4 regions of the Proteus hauseri genome follow, and region 4 is predicted to be linked to each of the others. Evidence: predicted binding sites of a transcription regulator. Region 4 holds the regulator's gene; each other region holds the start of a gene.
What was found. The regulator LexA, encoded in region 4, represses DNA repair genes until DNA is damaged. The targets are predictions, from matches to a motif close to TNCTGTATGTACATACAGNA.
Positions count from the first base shown of each region.

Region 1: PH4a_RS14120 (metal-dependent hydrolase) is a predicted target of LexA. The motif match lies at 2,167-2,186, and genes of this name have one in related genera.
Region 2: sulA (SOS-induced cell division inhibitor SulA) is a predicted target of LexA. The motif match lies at 2,766-2,785, and genes of this name have one in related genera.
Region 3: PH4a_RS12975 (DNA translocase FtsK 4TM domain-containing protein) is a predicted target of LexA. The motif match lies at 3,811-3,830, and genes of this name have one in related genera.

Region 1 covers NZ_CP026364.1:3,101,070-3,106,566, reverse strand. The annotation lists gene PH4a_RS14135 (fructosamine kinase family protein) at 1-419, shown strand, start outside; gene PH4a_RS14130 (YniB family protein) at 553-1,092, opposite strand; gene hxpB (hexitol phosphatase HxpB) at 1,291-1,959, shown strand; gene PH4a_RS14120 (metal-dependent hydrolase) at 2,203-2,769, shown strand; gene PH4a_RS14115 (L-cystine transporter) at 3,017-4,408, shown strand; gene PH4a_RS14110 (hypothetical protein) at 4,555-5,415, shown strand.
Region 2 covers NZ_CP026364.1:2,924,682-2,930,178, reverse strand. The annotation lists gene yccS (YccS family putative transporter) at 1-1,857, shown strand, start outside; gene PH4a_RS13255 (TfoX/Sxy family DNA transformation protein) at 1,970-2,578, opposite strand; gene sulA (SOS-induced cell division inhibitor SulA) at 2,805-3,356, shown strand; gene ompA (porin OmpA) at 3,705-4,790, shown strand; gene matP (macrodomain Ter protein MatP) at 5,048-5,497, opposite strand, start outside.
Region 3 covers NZ_CP026364.1:2,847,680-2,853,176, reverse strand. The annotation lists gene PH4a_RS12975 (DNA translocase FtsK 4TM domain-containing protein) at 60-3,740, opposite strand; gene lrp (leucine-responsive transcriptional regulator Lrp) at 3,875-4,369, opposite strand; gene trxB (thioredoxin-disulfide reductase) at 4,913-5,497, shown strand, end outside.
Region 4 covers NZ_CP026364.1:1,149,300-1,154,796, reverse strand. The annotation lists gene plsB (glycerol-3-phosphate 1-O-acyltransferase PlsB) at 1-1,752, opposite strand, end outside; gene PH4a_RS05280 (diacylglycerol kinase) at 1,883-2,254, shown strand; gene lexA (transcriptional repressor LexA) at 2,382-2,993, shown strand; gene zur (zinc uptake transcriptional repressor Zur) at 3,092-3,622, opposite strand; gene PH4a_RS05265 (single-stranded DNA-binding protein) at 3,957-4,487, opposite strand; gene uvrA (excinuclease ABC subunit UvrA) at 4,737-5,497, shown strand, end outside.

The sequences.
Region 1 (5,497 bases), 2.0 Mb from region 4:
AAAAGCGTATAGGCTTTCAATTACAACTGGCATCAGAAAAAGGCATGATTTTTGGTGATATAGATGAAATTATTCAAGTTGTTAATCATCGCCTTGCTGATCACAATCCACAACCGTCGTTACTTCATGGAAATCTATGGCCCAAAAACTGCGCTGCGATTGATCAATCTGAAGGCACCGTGTTTGATCCTGCCTGTTATTGGGGAGATCGTGAATGTGATATTGCAATGCTTCCTCTTTGTACTCAGGTACCTGGAAATATTTTCGATGGTTATCAAAGTATCTGGCCGTTATCTGATAAATTTTTATTACGTCAGCCAATTTATCAGCTTTATTTCTTCCTCAATCGTTGTAACCTATTTGGCGGTAATGAAAATTATATTGAAGCCAGAAAAATCATTGATGATTTGTTAGCTTAAAAGCATTTTCCTTAAAAAATATAACCTCGCTAATTAACCGTATGCGAGGTTTATTTTTCCATCTGGTTATTAAAATATGGGCATTCCTAACCCAAAAAACGATATTTTTCTACCGCAATAAAACAACAACGTGTTACCAACCTAGGAATTTCAGTAAAAAATAACCTATCGCGATAACAATAATAGGTGAAAGATAAAGCACCATAATTTGTGTAAATATCGTATGCCGAGGCAGTTTAATGTTCTGTTGTAATTCCTCTGCGGTTACACCACTTTTCATCGCCCGCTCAAGAATAAGTTGATCTTGTATATTTTCTTTTAAATACTTTACTTGTCGGTACATCCTGATCCCTGAAGCACTGAATGCCAATCCAACAAACATTAAAGCAAAAATAACAAAAAAAGTGATATTCGCTGAGCTAAAACCCATTTGTGTATCAGGAATTGGCGAGTTATGCCAAAAAAAATTAAGAAATGGCGTATTAAATTGCACCATTTCTGCTAATACACGAAAAAAATCATTAATAACCGCATTAACACCTTCACCAGTAGCACGCGGCATCGCGGCTAATCCAATCAAAGATATCGCGGTAGAAATAAAAGCAGGAATAAAAATAAGCCAACCAAAAACTCGTTTTAAAATGGCATATAACCCTGCATATTGATAACTCATCACACCCTCACTAGTAGAATTGGTCAATATTTATCTATTTATCGTAGTCTAATTAACGGCTAATAACGCAATAAATTAATAGTACCTATTCTTACTATTTATTTTCAAAAATAAATAAGAAACTGATTAAAAAGATTTTCCTAGTAACTATTGATACAATCACGTTTCATCAACATAGACCTTATTTTGGAGAGTAACATGTCTTTTAAATTCCCTATTGAAGCTGCTATTTTTGATATGGATGGTTTATTAATCGACTCTGAACCATTTTGGCAGCAAGCTGAACATGAGGTCTTTGCTGAGTTAGGTGTCGATTTAACGTTAGCACAACACATGCCCGATATGGTGGGCTTAAGAATAAACGAAGTTATTGATATATGGTATAAAGCATCACCATGGCAAGGTGTTTCAAAACAAGAAGCAAAACAAAAAATGGTTTCTCGTGTTGTTCAATTAATTGAAGAAACAAAACCACTTTTGCCCGGCGTTGAGCATGCATTATCTCTTTGTAAATCATCAGGGTTAAAAATTGCATTAGCGTCAGCATCACCTGACTTTATGCTTGAACGAGTCCTTGAATTATTTAATATTCGCCATTACTTTTCGGCTGTTATCTCTGCTGATGCATTACCACATAGCAAACCACATCCTGAAGTTTATCTAAATGCAGCTAAAGCACTTAATCTTGATCCTATTCACTGTGTGTCATTAGAAGATTCACGTAATGGTATGATTGCATGTAAAGGAGCAAGAATGCGCTCTATCGTTGTTCCTGCAAAGCAGCAATTTAATGAAAAGTGGTGGGGTTTAGCTGATGCGAAAATAGCATCACTCAATGACCTTACTAAAGCTGATCTATTAGGCTAACTTTTCAAATATAGAAAGGGATCTCTAGCGATAGCGTTCCCTTTTATCTCTGATTTTTTTATGCCAATTTTTTTACATTCAGTTCTTTATCCTAAATTTGATCACTTTTGAATCAATCAAATAAAATATTGCTGTTATTGCTTAATAATTAAGACAATTTTTATCTTTTATGTCTGTTAGTTGTTGTCGAAACCTTTTATACTTAATCACTGTATAAATGAACAGCAAACGAACAGAAATGGAATGACAGCTGAAGGACACTTACTTTTTTCTGTTGCTACACTGGTATTAGCTCAGAAACTTGAAATTACTCCCGTTCTCGCTCATGGTGATTGGTTTCACATGATCCCTGCTGTCTTATTGGGCTCGCTATTACCTGATTTAGATCACCCTGGTTCTATTCTTGGCCGATTATTGCGTATTATTTCAATTCCACTTTCAAAGCTTTGTGGCCACCGAGGTTTTACACATAGCTTGTTAGCCTTTTGTGGTTTAGCCATTTTATGGGAAATACAGATTTCTCCTCGCTTGAATATTTCGGCAGATGTTTTTCATGCACTATTACTTGGCTATTTAAGTCATTTAATTGCCGATATGCTTACTCCAGCAGGTGTTCCTTTTTTATGGCCGCTGAAAATACGTTTTGCACTGCCTATTTTAGGAAAGAAAAACAGTAAAAAAGGTGAGCGATTTATTTCTGTGCTTATCCTTGTGGGCGCTCTTTTTTTACCGCCACATTTCACTATTAGTCTGCCTTCACAAGTCAATAACTGGTTACAGATATACCACGACAAGCGCACGTTATTTTAACATCCCCTGACAAAACCCTACGTTTATCTATCTATTTATAATTACTTACATCTTTTTATGCCCAGTTTTCTTGTCTTTATAACCAAATGGCTATATAAAATAATAATTAATTATAAAAAGTTATTAACAATCCTGTTACCATATAGCGAATTGATGCCGTTATATCCTTTCTTATATTCTAAGAACTCATATCGCATACAATCGCTGAAATCATATAAATAAATAGAAATCTCGTTGGAGAGTTAAGATGAATTTTCCGTTAATCATTAACGTACTTGTCTTTGTGGTGCTATTACTCATCTTGGCTAAATTAAGCCAACGTCAGTGGAGCCTATCAAAGAAAGTTATCGTTGGCTTAGTCTTCGGGGTGGCATTTGGATTAGCACTACACGCATTCTATGACTCACATGATCCTATCATTAAAGAATCTATTCTTTGGTTCAATATCGTGGGTAATGGCTATGTTCAACTATTACAAATGATCATTATGCCATTAGTTTTTGCTTCTATTCTTAGTGCTGTGTCGCGCTTACACCAAGCATCATCACTAGGAAAAATTAGTGGATTAACTATAGGTACACTCTTATTCACTACTGCAATCTCAGCATTAATTGGTATTGTTATTGCCAATTTATTCGGTTTATCTGCTGAAGGCTTAATTCAAGGTGAACAAGAAGCTAAGCGCTTAATTGCCATTGAACAAAACTATATTGGCAAAGTCTCTGATTTAACAGTACCACAGCTGATTTTATCTTTTATCCCTAAAAATCCATTTGCTGATTTAACTGGCGCAAGCTCAACATCAATTATTAGTGTTGTTATTTTCGCTGTTTTCTTAGGCATGGCTGCAATAAAACTATTAAAAGATGACCAACCTCGTGGCGAAAAAGTTTTAGCTGCAATTGATTGCTTACAAGTATGGATAATGAAGCTAGTTCGCATCGTTATGGCATTAACACCTTATGGTGTAATGGCACTGATGACTAAGGTTGTTGCGAGCTCCAATATGCATGACATTATCCAGTTAGGTAGCTTCGTTGTTGCCTCTTATGTCGCCATTGCTCTTATGTTTATTGTTCACGGCTTGCTCGTTGGATTAACGGGTTTGAGCCCAATTAAGTTCTTTAAAAAAGCGGGTCCGTTATTAGCCTTTGCTTTCACTAGCCGCTCTAGTGCAGCAAGTATTCCGCTAAATATCGAAACTCAAACTCGACGCATCGGTATTCCTGAGTCAATCGCCAGCTTCTCATCATCATTTGGGGCAACTATTGGTCAAAATGGTTGTGCGGGTATTTATCCTGCGATGTTAGCAGTGATGGTAGCACCAACAGTAGGTATTAACCCATTTGATCCTCTATGGATTGCAACTTTAGTTGGTATTGTCACTATCAGTTCAGCAGGTGTTGCAGGTGTCGGTGGTGGTGCTACATTTGCAGCGCTTATCGTATTACCAGCAATGGGTTTACCTGTCACCTTAGTTGCGCTACTGATTTCGGTTGAACCATTAATTGATATGGGACGTACTGCATTAAATGTAAGTGGCTCTATGACTGCAGGTACAATTACCAGCCAGATTATGGGGCAAACCAATAAAGACGTTTTCAATCAGGAAGAAGAAGCTGAATTAAGCATTAAATAATGCATTAGCTCCTTATTGTAATAAAAAGATAAAAGCCAGTTTATAAAATGAACTGGCTTTTTTTTGCATTTAAATTAACTTAATACATAGGGTTACATTGATACAAAACAATTCGCACTCTCACTAATTATAATAGGTCTCTATCTGTGCAAAAAATTATGCGGGTTTTACGGAAATTATATAAATATGAGAACAGCCAATATGATGCTCAACGTGCTGTATCTACTTATGACATCAGTACATTGTCAGAAAAGGAACAGAACACTTTATCCGAATTTAATTGGCAGCCAAATAATATTGCGTCTTTTCATGATCACGCAGATATCATCACTAAATTGCACAGTTTAAAAAACGATCCAACATTAATATTTCAACGCTGTCTAGATGCTTTTGTCGCTGGTGTTGGAGGAAGTTATCCTCGGGGACGATCTGTATTGGGTGCCTATCATAAATTACAAACATTACCCTTACATGATTATTTAGAAAAACCACAATATGCCTGTTGTTGGATCTGTAGCGATTACAATAAACCTCAATATATTAATGATAGCTATTTCCAGTATTGTTTATATTATGGCAATTCCTATACAGGCAACACTCTATATGCTTACTTAAACCTGAAACACCTGCTAACAACAGTACCTGTTATACCAACAGATAATGATAAAAAGGTATTCAACCAATTACTAGATTTACTGCGTATAGCACCAGAAGACGAAACACCAGGCCGTTTTGAAAAACGTTTAAACGATGCCAAAATTATTTCTGGAGATCGATATACTAAACGCGGCATATTACAGTCTCTAGCATTAATTGGCGTGATACCAAATCAGTTTATTTCGTTATCGCTTGATAAATGGAATAACTTTGGTGATATCACCATAATGGAACAACAATTAAAAAATACAAAAGGCCGTTCTGATATGGAAATGCCTTGGGCCGGCTGGAACGGTGCGCTTAAACTTAACGAAGAGAAAGTAATAACATATTTTGGAAATTACCTATAATTAATATTGAAACTTGTACATTAATCATTACCCACAATTTAAAATAAAAAACACCAGACAATAACTGCTCTGGTGTTTTTTC
Region 2 (5,497 bases), 1.8 Mb from region 4:
TTAGGTGCATTAGGCCAACGTTATGCCACTATTGCTTTTGGTGCACTGTTAATTGCAATTTATACTATGCTTGGGATGCCTATATTCCCTATTTGGTATGAACAACCTGCTTTATTACTTTTGGGTGCTATTTGGTATAACGTATTAACGTTAATTGGCCATCTTTTATTTCCTATTCGCCCTGTTCAAGATAGTTTAACGCGCTATTACCAACAGCTTTCAGCTTATCTTGAAGCAAAAGCAACTTTGTTTGATCCTGATATAGAAGAAGATTATAAGCAGTCACTTTACACGCTAGCTATGGCTAATAATCAGTTAATTGAGGCGATGAGCCAAACAAAATTGACACTATTAAGTCGTTTAAAAGGTGACCGTGGTCAACGTAGTAGTCGTTTTACTCTTCATTATTACTTTGTTGCTCAGGATATTCATGAAAGAGCGAGTTCATCTCATATTCAATATCAGCTATTAAGCAATGAATTACGTCATAGTGATGTGCTATTCCGCTTTCAGCGTCTACTTTCTATGCAGGCTAGAGCTTGTGAACAAGTCGCTCAATCTATTCTATGGCATAAGAAATATCAGCATAACCCACACTTTGAACGTGCGATTAATTATTTAGAAAACTCTCTTAATCTATTAAAAAAGACCACCACAGAACCAAACTTAATTGGACCTTTATATAATTTACTGCAAAATCTCCAAGGGATTGATGCATTATTACGAAGCATCAGCACAGAACAATATCAAATATCTCATGACCAAAAAGAAGAGACACAGTTATCTGATGAAGGCTTAACCGGGTGGAGAGATATTGCATTACGAATAAAAGGGCATCTTACCCCTAAATCAGCATTATTTAGACATGCCGTAAGGATGTCTCTCGTTTTATGTATTGGTTATGCCATTATTCAATTTTTTAATTTAGATCGAGGATATTGGATTTTATTAACCAGTCTTTTTGTCTGTCAACCTAACTATAATGCGACACGCCGACGACTCACTCTGCGTGTAAGTGGCACTATTATTGGTATTTTAATCGGCTTTCCAATCCTTTATTTTGTACCTTCTATCGAAGGGCAACTTGTGTTGATTGTGGTAACAGGCACTCTCTTCTTTGCTTTTCGAACAATACAATATGCCCATGCCACACTTTTTATTACCTTATTAGTGTTATTAAGCTTTAATTTATTAGGTGAAGGCTATGATGTTGCCTTACCTCGTATAGTTGATACTGTAATAGGTTGTGCTATTGCATGGTTTGCAGTGAGTTATATTTGGCCTGATTGGAAATTTCGTCAACTCCCTTTAGTCATTAATAAAACTATGACACATAATTGTTACTATCTTGATGCTATTCTTATTCAATATTATCAAGGTAAAGACAATAGCGTGAATTATCGTATTGCTCGCCGTAATGCACACAGCAGTGATGGCGAACTGGCATCATTAATTTCTAATATGGCATCGGAACCGAAAAGTTATCAGACCTCTCAAGAAGAGGCTTTTCAGTTACTTTGTTTAAACCATACTTTATTAAGTTACATTTCAGCGTTAGGTGTTCATCGCAATAAAATAACAGACGAAGCAGTGCTGACATTGTTAAACGATACAGTTTGCTATATTGATAGCGCGCTACGCAGAAAAGAATATCAAGACGATGCTTTTAAACAAACTCATCATCAACTACTCGAGCGCGTGAATGCACTTTCTAATACAGAGGATAGCCGTGCTCAATTAGTTCTCACTCAAATTCGACTATTACTTGATTTACTTCCACAAATAGTCAGTTGTATCCAATTCATTGAGTCAAGTGAATTAGGTAAAAAAGAACACAATGAAACGGTGCAAAGTTAAACCTTAAAAATAGATAGTTATTTTCTCTAATTCCCACAAGAACATTAGAGAAAATAACATTTAATATTTACTCAACACGGTTATCGAATAGTACGGCTATTAAATTTCATCATCATAAAAATGATAATTCATCATGCCAATTCAGTAATTCCATTTTTAATTGATCAGGTAATACTGAACGATGGCACCCAACAATTGCCCCAGCTAAAGAAAGCAATAACTCACTATTTTTATAGTTATACAACTGTATTAATTTTAAATAACTCGCTTTAGCACCTAGATGTCGTAATTCTTCTACTTTATTAATTCCAATTTGATTTAACTTTTTCTCTAACATAACCCCAAGATTAGGAAGATCTTTTATTCTACTAGGCTGTTTTCGCTGCCCTAAATATTCCTGAACACTATAGTGATATGATAAATCAATATACTGTTCTAATTTTTTTTGATCTTTCCATATCACATCGGTGATACGGTAGTAACGTAACGTTATTGGCCCTCCTTTTTTTAAATAGACATAAGCATTCATTTTAGTTGCTTTATATAGCGTCTCTAAAAATCCACTTCCTTTTAGGTAAAATTCACCATCTGAATTTATAGCTAATATAATTTCATCAACCATCAAACTAGAACCACCAAATTGCGATTTAGTGGTTAACGCTCCATATTTCGCAATACGCGATAACACACGAGCCTTCCTTTGCTCAGATAAAAACAGCATTAAAACTCCATAATTGGCATTACATTTTTTATCTTTGAATTCAAAAACATGAATACTACTTGGATATATAAAACAATAAATAATTTCTCTTTTTCTGCCAATAGCTATCCTCCCCAAATTATGGATTTAGATAAAAATTGAGATCAACTTTCAAAAAATTGCTCTTGATTTAAGCGAAATTTAGATATACTGTATATTCATACAGTACATAATGAATGAGGTAAATATGAAAATCTCAACATCATCTCCGACAAGACAACATACCATTCTCCAAGAGATCTCAAATGAGGTATTGCCTCTATCTATAGCATCTAGTGCTATAGCTTCTGTACCAAATGATAAGCATGGCATGGTAAGCGAATTACTTTATCAAAACCCACTGGTTATCAACCATATTTTATTACCACTGCTTAAGCAGTATAGCCATGAATCACGTTGGTTACTTTGGGTTAATCCACAACAAAAACTAAACCGTCATTGGCTACAACAAGCAGGTTTGCCTTTAAACAAAATCATACAACTGAATCATGTTCATGCCATCACAACTGTAGATTTAATGAAGAAAGCATTGATGAGCGGAAATTACAGTGTTGTTTTAGCGTGGTTACCAGAAATATCGTCAGATGAAATGAAAGCTTTAGAATCTGCTGCCAGCCAAGGCAAAAGTTTGGGTCTTATTATGCGTCAGCAAAATAAGAATAATATCCAAATAGAAAGTACAAATACTTTTAAACGACATTTGAATTCCGTAAAAATTCATTCATTACACTACCATTAGTGAAATTTAAGAGTTTTCCTAATACTCAAAATGCCTAGATATCATTTAAGATAAGGAATAAGGATTTATAACCTAAATCATGAAGTTACAATAAATTTAACAAAAACACAGAATGTTCCCTATTGTAGCAATCGACGGATTTTTTTAAAATTTTAAGTCGAATATTAAAGGGATACTTGTAACTTTTTAAGTTCATTGTAGACTTTATATCGTTAAGGTTATGCTTTAAATCCCAATTTTTGGGATCATCATTTGATGAAAGCATAGAATTCCTAACAATAATTTAACCAAGGGCAAATAATAAGGCTTAAAGCCAAATGCCTAACTTGGATGATAACGAGGCGTAAAATGAAAAAGACAGCTATCGCATTAGCAGTGGCAGTGGCAGCTTTCGCAACTGCAGCGCAAGCAGCTCCAAAAGACAACACCTGGTATACTGGTGGTAAATTAGGTTGGTCACAATACCAAAGTACAAGTAATCATTTCGGTGATACTTCTATTGGTAACGGTAATACTCACCGTGATCAATTAGGTGCCGGTGCATTTGCTGGTTATCAATACAACCAATACTTAGGTTTTGAACTGGGTTATGACTGGTTAGGTCGTATGACTTATAAAGGTTCATACGATAACGGTGCTTTCAAAGCACAAGGTATCCAGTTAACAACTAAATTAAGCTATCCAGTAATGGAAGACTTAGACGTCTATACTCGTTTAGGTGGTATGGTATGGCGTGCAGATTCAACTGCAACAGTTGGCGCTACTTCACTGAACCAAAAACGTTTCTCTGAAAACGACACTGGTGTTTCTCCATTAGTTGCTTTAGGTACTGAATATGCGATCACTCCAAACATCGCTACTCGTATCGAATACCAATGGATCAACAACATCGGTGATAAAGACACACTGAATACTCGCCCAGACAATGGCATGCTGAGTGTTGGTGTTTCTTACCGTTTCAACCAAGAAACTCCAGCTCCAGTTGTAGCTCCAGCACCAGTTGTAGCTCCAGCTCCAGTTGTAGAAAACAAAACCTTTACTCTGCGTTCAGACGTTCTGTTTAACTTCAACAAATCTTCACTGAAAGCTGAAGGTCAAGAAGCTCTGAATGGTCTGTACAGCGAACTGGCTAACATCGACCCAACTCAAGGTCGTGTAGTTGTTATCGGTTACACTGACCGTATCGGTTCTCAAAACTACAACCTGCCTCTGTCAGAAAAACGTGCTCAATCTGTAGTAGATTACCTGGTATCTAAAGGTATCCCTGCAAACAGCATCTCTGCAGAAGGTCGTGGTAAAGAAAACCCAGTTACAGGTAATACCTGTGACAACGTTAAAGTTCGTGCAAAACTGATCGACTGCTTAGCGCCAGACCGTCGTGTAGAAATCGAAATCCAAGGTACAACTGAAGTTGTTGTTCAACCTGGTAACTAATTCTGATAGTAGATTTATCTACTGCTGAGAATTCAAAAACCCTGTCAAATTGGCAGGGTTTTTTTTATGATTAATTTGTATAAAATACATATATAAAGCACACATATAACAGATTGAAAATTACAAGGCAGAGAATAGTATAGGAACAACATGGACAAATATTTTGGCAATAGGAAACGACAGTAAATAACAACAAGTAGACAAAATTATTAGTCTCTTTTGCTAAAAGTTATTCAACACCGCGCTAAGTTGATTTATTATTTTTCTGTTTTATCTTTTCCTAATAATTCAATTAGCCCATCTTTTAAGCTATGAACTTTTAATGCGTATTGCTCTTTTCGTTCAGCATCCTCAATTAACTGAACTATTGTTTCTGATAAGGTGATCCCTCGTCGCTGAGATAATGCTGAAAGTCGCTGCCAAACTTTAAAGGTCAGGTCGATAGATTTCTTACGAGTATGCTGATGCTCTGCATTAAAATAACGTTTTCTTCGTGCTCGAATCGTTTGTTTCATGCGGTTTGATAATTCAGGATTCATATGCAAATTAATCCATTCCAATACTTTTATTGGTTGAGATTCAATAAGCAGAAGCTGTTCTACAGCATCCTGAGCTGCACTTTTCTCTATATGGCAGGTAATTAATTCACCTTCATGGTGTTTTTTTACCAAGTAAGCCCACTTCCAGCCACATTCTAGGTTCTCTAA
Region 3 (5,497 bases), 1.7 Mb from region 4:
TTAATGATGATGCAGATTACCATGCTAGTTAAGTCGCTGATAACTGTGTTTTCAAGATATTACATATCTGAAGAGGGTGGCGCTAGTACTTCTCGGCTACCATTGTGTCCTGGTGAGCTAACGATATTTTGGTTTTCCATTTGCTCAACAATTCTTGCCGCACGGTTATAACCAATTCTAAATTGGCGCTGAACCCCAGAAATAGATACACGTTGTTTGTCGACAACAAAGGCAACTGCTTGATCAAACAATGGATCAAGTTCTTCACCATCATCAAATCCACCACTATTTTCGCCTTCTTCACCACATTTAGTAATAGCTTCAATATACTGTGGACGACCTCGTGCTTTCCAGTCTGTCGCTACAGCATGTACTTCGTCATCACTAACAAATGCACCATGTACACGAACAGGAACTGCACCATTAGGGGCATAAAGCATATCCCCCATACCTAATAATGATTCTGCACCTGCTTGGTCCAAGATAGTCCGCGAATCTATTTTACTTGATACCGTAAACGCAATACGGCTTGGAATATTGGCTTTAATAAGTCCAGTAATAATATCAACTGAAGGACGTTGGGTTGCCAATACCAAGTGAATACCAGCTGCACGCGCTTTTTGTGCTAAGCGAGCAATAAGTTCTTCTACTTTTTTACCTGCGGTCATCATTAAGTCGGCAAACTCATCAACGATAACAACAATGTATGGTTCTTTCTCAAGCATTGGCATAGTCGGAGACATACTATCTGTTGGTTTCCAGAACGGATCAGGAATTGGCCGTCCCATTGCTTCAGCTTCTTTGATTTTCTCGTTATAACCCGCAAGGTTACGCACACCAAGCGCGGACATCATTTTATAACGACGCTCCATTTCGGCCACACTCCAGCGTAGCGCGCTCGCTGCATCTTTCATATCAGTAACAACTTCCGTTAAAAGGTGTGGAATACCTTCATACACAGAAAGCTCAAGCATTTTCGGGTCAATCATTATAAAACGAACATCTTCTGGTTTCGCTTTATAAAGAATGCTGATAATCATTGCATTCACACCCACTGATTTACCTGAGCCTGTTGTACCCGCTACAAGTAAATGAGGCATTTTAGCTAGATTAGCAACAACAGGCTGCCCACCAATATCTTTACCTAATACAACCGTTAATGGCGATCCCGTGTCACGGAATTTATCGCTATCTAACAACTCACGCATATAAACCGTTTGGCGTTTTTTGTTAGGTAATTCTAACCCGACATAAGGTTTTCCGGGAATAACTTCAACAATACGAACTGCAACAGCAGACAGAGAACGCGCTAAATCACGAGAAAGATTCGAGATACGAGCTGCTTTTACACCCGGTGCTAATTCAAGTTCAAAGCGAGTAATAACAGGTCCTGGAGAAATACCAACAACTTTGGCTTTAACGCGATAATCGTTAAGTCGTGCTTCAATAAGGCTTGCGATACGTTCTAATTCAAACATATCAACAGGCTCTTCTTCTATTGGTGGTGTTGTCAGCAAATCCAATGATGGCATTGGTGTTGTTGATTTTGGCAATGGCTGATCATTACGCATCAGTAATGGATGAATAAGAGATTGTTGCTGTTGCTGTTGCTGTTGCTGTTGCTGTTGCTGTTGCTGTTGCTGTGCAAAATGTTGAACCATATTAGATTGAGGTTCAATATCTGCTTGCGGTGCAATATTTTGTTTAACTGCCTCAGTAATAATTGGAATAAATACAGGCTCGGCGGGTTCTTCATCTAAAAGATCATCAATAGGTGAAAACGCCTCTAATGCTGAAAGATTTTCTTTTAGCTCAATAGTCGGGCTGTACTCTTCTTCTTCGTCATCACGGGGTGATATTTGCAAAAATGCATTACTGGTTGGGTAATTCATTTTTTTTGCTATCTCATTTGTCTCTGGCGCTTTAGGCGTCGATTGTGATGCAAAAGAATGTTGAATATGTGGCTGATAGCCTGCTACAACGGGTTGTGTGGTTGATGCAACTGCTGCCCCTATTGTTGATATTTGGGGCAAGATTTCATCATCGTCTTCAAATGGAGCATCATCACCATAACGCGCTTGCAACTGTTGTTTAAACTGCGCCGCAAGTTGCTGTTCTTCTTCATCAACCTCGTTATCATCGATTGACGAAAAAGTATTTTCTGTAATGGTTGGCTCAAAATCATTGTGATTATTTTGCTGATAGTCAGGCTTCAGTGCATCTGATTCGTTATGTCGTTGTGAATCATCTTCACCATAACGTTCACGTTGTTGTTCAAGAAATTGCTGACGCAGTTCTTGCTCAAAATTAGCTTGTTCTTGAATATCTTCAAGCTCATTTTCAGATCCTGGCTGAATAGCCTCTTCTCGACGACGTAGTTCAGCTTCTCGCTGAGAAGGAATATGAATGCCATATAATTCACGGCGGGTAGGTAAACGGACGGGATTGGGTCTAGGGAGTTCTGGCCCTAAGCCTTGTTTTACTTGTGCTGCATGAGCAACAACTGCACTCGTTGCCACACCTGCTGTCGCCGATGCCGTTTGAGCAAAAGAAGCCCCCTCATTTTCAGACGATAATGTAAAAGTCGGCTCTGCTCTACCCACACTAAATGCGTTTTCTGCTGGTTGTTGAGTCGATATTGTCGTTCTATCTTCAGTAAATGGTGAAAATGAAGGTACAACTTCTTGTACTACTGAAGTTACTGTATCCGCTGCTTCTAACGGTGTTTCTGTTTTCAAAAATGCTTCGGGAATATCAAAACGATAATGCTCAGGCTCGTCATTTAATTGTTCTGTAGTTTGTTGAGCATAAACAGGTGTTTCAACTTTAGCTGTATTTGAGGCTGTTGCAACATTTAAACTAGATTCAATTTCAGGTTCTGCTGCCAATTCAGCACGTTCGTTTGTGGCTGAGAAAGAAGGTAAATTGAGATTTTTTTCTGTCTCTTGTTGTAAAGAATCAAGATCTTTTTGACGAGCTAGTTCAAGTGCCGATGGTGCAGAAAATAGAATATCGTCGCTATCTTCAGCCGCAGTTATTTGTTGTTCGTTATTTTTTTCGGTATCTTCGATAAAGTCATCAGTTTGCTCTTGTGCTTCATCTTCATCATATTCTGCTTCATGTTGACCTCGGTTAGTAATAAAGCCAAGACCACCTAAAATAACTGCACCAATTTTTTCAGTAATGGTCAACCATGACCATCCGGTGAATAAAGTAAAACCAATAGCCCAAACAGACAGCAATGCAAGCGTTGCACCTAATAGATTGAACCACGGTAATAAAGCTTTGCTAAATAAGCTACCAATAACCCCGCCTGAGCTAAAATTATAGATATCATCAAAATTAAGATCTGCTAATGCACAAGATGTCAATATCAACGCTAAAGCGCCAATTGTTCTTAATGAAAGCGAGAAGAAATCAGTATATTCGCGATTTTGTTGATAACGTAAAGAGTTCCAACAACCCAATACCACAACAACTGGGATAGCATAGGCAAGTAAGCCGAAAGCAGAAAATAGTATATCAGCTAACCATGCCCCGATATTGCCGCCTAAATTTTGAATAGGCTCATTCCAAGTAGTTTGTGACCAACTCGGATCAGAGGGATTAAAGCTAAATAGCGATACCATTAAAAAGATAGCACCGAGGCCAATCAATATGAGAATAGCTTCCCAAACACGACGACGGTTGCTTATCTTGGTCAAACGAATATTTTTATCTTCTGTATATTCCTGGCTCAAAGAGGGCTCTCCAGGTTTAGCTTAGGGTTAAAAGTTAAAACGGAACAACGCTGAGATATCCCAGCGTTGAAACTGTATGCATAAACAGGAGTGTACCTAAAATTTTCCTATTTTGCACCAACCTATTAGTTGGCTTAGCGAGTTTTAATAACTAGGCGGTTACTCTGTTTAACTTCTTCCATAACCACATAGGTACGAGTGTCATTGACACCTGGAAGACGTAACAGGGTTTCACCCAGTAATTTACGATAAGCGGACATATCAGGCACACGAGTTTTCAACAGATAGTCAAAATCACCAGAGACTAAATGACACTCTTGGATTTCTTCTAATTTTTGAACAGCCATATTGAATTGTTCAAAAACATCTGGAGCACCACGGTTTAATGTAATTTCCACAAATACCAGTAATGATGCATCAAGGTAATGAGGATTCAACAGTGCAGTATAACCAGAAATAAATCCTTGGCGTTCTAAGCGACGTACGCGCTCTAAACATGGTGTTGGTGATAAACCTACACGTTTAGATAACTCAACGTTTGAAATGCGGCCATCTTTTTGGAGCTCATTTAGAATATTCCGGTCTATTCTATCAAGATCTTTACCCGGACGTTTTTTATTATCAATCATCTCTATACTCTCTTTCTCTTTTTCTCTTACTTTATTTTCCTATACCCATACCTGTACACCATCAGAATCAGTGTTGAAACTTCGGTATCAAACGGTCAGAGCAAACTACCAATCTATTTTCTTTTAATGCCAGATAAAATAAATGTTTTATCTAAATACTTATTAGCTAATTTTGTAAAATAACTATCTCATACCCTGTCTGTCTATAAAATGATGCATATAACGCTTGAGGATAATTGTCTTTTACAATCATGTTTTCGCAAATGTATAGCGGATTGTCAAAGTAAATGAGTAAAAATCAGAACAAGGCGCTATGTTATTCTCTATATATGCAAGATAAGCATCAATTGTAAAGCAAAAAGTGTCAGGTTAATTCGATGATGTCAACGCAATATAACTCTATAATTAATAACTACATAGCTAGTGACTATTGCTAAAATAGCTAAAATATTATGCCTATTTCCGCTCCATCGCTTTTTTTAACCTCTTATTTCTCCTACAATCGCTCACTTCGCATCAAGCATAATCAGAGATGAGGTATTCATGAGCACCATCAAACATAGCAAGCTTATTATTTTAGGTTCAGGTCCTGCTGGCTATACAGCCGCTGTTTATGCCGCAAGAGCAAATTTGGAACCAGTGCTGATTACTGGTGTTGAAAAAGGGGGACAGCTTACAACAACAACAGAAGTTGAAAACTGGCCTGGCGACCCAGAAGGGTTAACCGGACCCGGTTTAATGGATCGTATGCTTCAACACGCAGAAAAATTCCAGACAGAGATTATCTCTGACCATATTAATAAAGTCGATCTGAAAAACCGCCCTTTCCGCCTATTTGGTGATGAACAAGAATATACTTGTGATGCTTTAATCATCGCAACAGGTGCATCTGCTCGTTATATCGGCTTACCTTCAGAAGAATCCTTTAAAGGCCGAGGTGTTTCTGCTTGTGCAACTTGCGATGGTTTTTTCTACCGTAACCAAAAAGTCGCAGTTGTTGGTGGTGGTAATACTGCCGTAGAAGAAGCGCTCTATTTAGCCAATATTGCAGCTGAAGTACATCTTATTCACCGTCGTGATTCTTTCCGTTCTGAAAAAATCTTAATTAATCGCTTAATGGATAAAGTG
Region 4 (5,497 bases):
TGTTTGCAGTGCATGTTCTAATAATGCTTCAGCATTTTTATCAGAAACAATCATATCGCTCGAATATGGAACATTGCGCAACAGTTGAAGATAACTATCGATTTGCTCTAACAGCTGTTCTCTGGTGAGCGCACGCTGACGCGATGCGAGTAGTGCTGTTGAAACGAGGTTAATCGCATTAATCGATGCCGCGTTATTAATATTCACCATAATGTTATCAGCCAACGAGCTTACCGCCGGGTTTAACCAGCTTGGGCGTTGTGGCTCGATAGGATCAATATCGTCACGCCATTGTGGCACAATTTGATTAAGATATTGTGCTACAGAGATAGGTTCACCAAAGTTAACATAGCCTTGACCCAGATTACGCAATTTACGTAACCCTTTGATCATCTGCATAAAGCCTTCTTTCTCTTTAGTTGCACCACGTAATTCTTTGGCATAAGTAGCCACTTCCATAACGTGTTCATAACCAATATAAATAGGCACTACAGAAATAGGACGAGTTTCACCGCGTAACATGGCTTGAACAGTCATTGAAAGAGTTCCTGTTTTAGGATCTAACAATCGGCCTGTTCGTGAACGTCCACCTTCAACAAAATATTCAATAGAGTATCCACGAGAGAATAGCTCACCTAAATATTCACGGAAAATGGTGGAATAAAGCTTATTGCCTTTAAAGGTTCTTCGTATAAAGAATGCCCCTAAACGGCGAAATATCGGGCCTGCTGGCCAGAAGTTAAGGTTAATTCCTGCTGCGATATGCGGTGGTACTAACCCTTGATGATAAAGGACATAGGAAAGAAGCAAGTAGTCCATATGACTACGATGACAAGGTACATAGACAATTTCATGTCCATCTTGTGCCAATTGGCGAACACGTTCAGCGTTGTAAACGTTAATACCTTGATAGAGCTTATTCCATGTCCAGCTTAATACTCGGTCACTAATGCGCACGGCTTCATAAGAGAAGTTAGCTGCAATTTCTTCCATAATATCAGTGGCATTTTTGCGAGCTTTATCCAACGAGATTTTTTTCGCTTTTGATTCATCTTCAATTGCTTTTTCAATGGCTTTTGATGCCAATAATTTCTTGAAGAGATCTTGGCGCGCTGGCAGCTTAGGACCAACCGCAGCGAGGCGTTGGCGAGAAAAGTGAATACGAGCAACACGTGCAAGTTTTCTCGCTATACTGGTATCAGTGCCATGTTCATTTGCCATATCTCGCATCGAGACGGTTGGCGAGAAACGAACAAAGCTATCTCGTCCAAGCCACAGGATCGCCATAAATTTCTGGATCCCATTAAGCAATCTTAGGTGAGGAACGCCATTATGACCTTCTCGACCAGGAGATCGACCAAACATCACAGAAACAGGCAACATCTCTATATCAAGATGAGGATTATTGCGATGAGCATCGAGATACGCATGAAACGTTTTTACCGAGTCTTTACGCGGGTCTGGTGAATAATAGCGAAAGAGCCTTGGGCCATCATCAATAAAGACGTAGGCAGGTAATTTGGTTCCGCTAATGTCTATTGGCTGCAGTGGATCAGGCAGGCCTAAAGACAAACATTGCTGTCGTAATGTAAGTAAGTCAGCCTTAGAATGATAAGGCAGAACATAAAGGAAAGATCGCGACGTATCTAACCCTAATTCTGTGATAGGATTAGTCGGGACTCGTTTGCTTTTTACCAGTAATTTTAGTGGTAAATTCAATGTGTTATAATATATTTTACGCCAAGCTGACATAAATAGTTGTAGCCTCTTATTAGCAATACTTTGAAAGCATAACAGAAAGTCTTTCTGAGATCTGTGGTGCTGTGACAATATTAATAGAGAAAAGTGGCAAATTAATAGTTTGTTTTCGATAGAGTTTATTATGGCTAATCAAAATAAAGGTTTTACCCGGATCATAAAAGCGGGTGGTTATTCATACAAGGGCATTCGTGCGGCATGGCTTAATGAAGCTGCATTTAGACAAGAAGCCGTTGTAATGTTAGTGGCAATTATCCTTACATTTTTCATTGATGTCAGTGGGCTAGAGCGCATTTTACTCATCGGTTCCGTCGTGCTGGTGGTTATTTTAGAACTGGTTAATAGCGCAATAGAAGCCGTTGTAGACCGCATTGGCCCTGAATATCATGAACTTTCAGGACGAGCCAAAGATATGGGCTCTGCCGCCGTTCTTATTGCTATTATATTGGGATTATTTACTTGGGGAACTATTCTTTGGGGACATTTTTTCTCTTAAAGGTAAAAAAGTCGGTTTTAGCCTGAAAATAATCTAAAGATGAGTGTTTTATATTCATTTGTGGTTCCAAATCTGCATATACCTGTATATACTCACAGTCTGACTGTATAAACAAACAGGGGGCGGAATGAAAGCATTAACTGCAAGGCAGCAACAGGTTTACGATTTGGTTCGTGATCACATTTCGCAAACGGGTATGCCACCAACACGGGCTGAAATAGCATCTCAACTTGGGTTTCGCTCACCAAATGCGGCAGAGGAGCACTTAAAAGCTCTTGCTCGTAAAGGCGTGATAGAAATTATCTCTGGTGCATCTAGAGGTATCCGTTTGCTACTAGAAGAAGAGCCAGATGGCTTGCCATTAATTGGGCGAGTTGCTGCTGGTGAACCTCTTTTAGCGCAAGAACATATCGAAAGCCATTATCAAGTAGATCCTGCATTATTTAAGCCAAGTGCAGACTTCTTATTACGTGTTAATGGTATGTCGATGAAAGATATTGGTATTATGGATGGCGACTTACTTGCTGTGCATAAAACCCAAGATGTACATAACGGACAAGTTATTGTTGCCCGCATTGAAGATGAAGTTACGGTAAAACGCTTTAAGAAAAGCGGTAATAAAATTGAGCTTCATGCAGAAAACCCTGAGTTTTCACCCATTATTGTCGATTTACGTGAACAAAGCTTTACTGTTGAAGGTTTAGCGGTAGGTGTTATTCGTAACGGTGAATGGTTATAATTTGTACCAAAGTAAGTCAAAACAACTTATTTTATAAAAATGCAGATGATGTGTTTATTCACTAAATCATCTGCATTTTTTGTTTGTTCTAAACGCTATCAACGTGGCTTATAGTCGCCCGTTTTTCTATGTTTAAGATTTTCATCAATACTATGGTCATGATGACAACCTTCAGGATGTGTACACTCTTGTGCTTCATGGCATTGTGAACATAAGCCGTGAATTTCAATCACACTATGGCGTAAATGAAAACCACCATCCTTTGCTAAAATTGCTATCGCATCTTCGATTTTATGGCTGTTTTTTTCAGTAACAGATAAACAGCGATCACAAATCAACATCACAGAAGTGTGCTCAATATCATCAAAATGATGACACAGCACATAACTATTGGTGGATTCTATTTTATGGATAAATCCTTGCTCGAGTAAAAATTCTAGCCCGCGGTAAACCGTTGGCGGTTTTGCTTGTGGCTCAACTTGGCGTAGTAAATCTAATAAATCGTAGGCGCTGATAGCAGAAGGTTGCTGCATGATCAGACGCAATACTGCCAGACGTTGTGAAGTCAGGCGAACACCTCGTTTCTGGCAGATCTTTTCTGCCTGAGCGAGCAATTTCTCTTCATTCATGGGGATAAGATGCTCTCAGACGTTATTAATTGCCCAGATCCTACCATATTTTTCAAGAGTAAACCTTTGTGTAAAGTGGGGTTTTATGAAAATAACTTTGCTTGTTTATTTTGTTGTTACACATTGTTTATTGGTGTTTTATTTGGATAAAAAAGCAGTTTTGTATTTGGTTTGGATTATAAATGTGAATGGTGTGTGCTTACTTTACACACCTAGTATAAGGCTGCTTTATTAGGTAAAGCGCTTTATATAAGAAAAATATAATTCGCTAATTATAAAAAACCCAGCGATAAGCTGGGCTAATTCTTTACGAACCAGTTCTTAGATAAATCTATCAGAACGGAATATCATCATCGAAGTCGATAGGGGGTTCGTTGCTTTGTGCTGGGGCAGCAGGTTGTTGAGCAGGGCGAGATTGTGTGCCACCACCGCTAAATTGTTGTGATGCTTGTGGCTGTTGTGGTTGACCCCAACCGCCTTGACCACCTTGTGAAGGTGCGTTGTCTTGTCCTCGACCGCCGCTACCTAACATCTGCATGGTGCCACCGATATTAACGACAACTTCAGTGCTATATCTGTCTTGACCACCTTGGTCTTGCCATTTACGAGTTTGTAATTGGCCTTCGATATAAACTTGTGAACCTTTGCGCAGATATTCGCCTGCAATTTCAGCTAACTTGCCGAAAATTACCACACGGTGCCACTCGGTTTTTTCTTTCATTTCACCGGTTTGTTTATCGCGCCAGCTTTCTGAAGTTGCCAGTGTCAGGTTTGCTACTGCACCACCACTAGGCATATAACGGATTTCTGGATCCTGCCCTAAATTACCGATAAGAATAACTTTGTTTACGCCTCTGCTCGCCATGTGCGGTACTCCTGCGAAAGTAAATTTTTTGAAATCATAAGCGAATAAGTTTATCACGTACGCTAAAATTTGAATATGAACTTGATGAATTTCTCATTTGAGGAGGTCGTCGAGATTTTTTGTTTCAAACTGTGTGTTTACATTATCATCAAGTTTCACTTTATATACTGTATATCCATTCAGTTGGTTTTGTGTAATAATAATCCGATTATTTCTTTTTCGGCGACTCTCTTAATCCGGGATATGTTCATGGATAAAATCGAAGTACGGGGCGCTCGCACCCATAATCTAAAAAATATCAATTTGGTCATTCCTCGCGATAAACTTATTGTTATTACGGGGCTTTCTGGCTCAGGCAAATCTTCTTTAGCCTTTGATACCCTCTATGCAGAGGGACAGCGACGCTATGTTGAATCGCTTTCAGCTTATGCTCGCCAGTTTCTTTCATTAATGGAAAAGCCAGACGTTGATCATATTGAAGGTTTATCACCCGCTATTTCGATAGAGCAGAAATCGACATCACATAACCCGCGCTCTACGGTGGGTACTATTACTGAAATTCATGACTACTTGCGTCTATTATTTGCGCGAGTTGGTGAGCCTCGTTGTCCTGATCACGATATTCCATTAGCGGCACAAACCGTCAGCCAAATGGTAGATAACGTTTTAGAACAACCAGAAGGTAAGCGCTTAATGTTGCTTGCCCCAGTTGTTAAAGAGCGAAAAGGTGAACATATCAAGTTGCTCAATAACCTTGCTACACAAGGTTATATTCGTGCACGTATTGATGGCGAAGTGTGTGATCTCTCTGATCCACCAACACTAGAGCTACAGAAAAAACACACTATTGAAGTAGTCATAGATCGTTTTAAAGTGCGAGATGATCTAGCGCAGCGTTTAGCGGAATCTTTTGAAACCGCATTAGCGCTTTCTGGCGGCACTGCTGTTATTTCTGATATGGACGATAGTAACGCTGAAGATATTGTTTTCTCTGCTAATTTTGCTTGTCC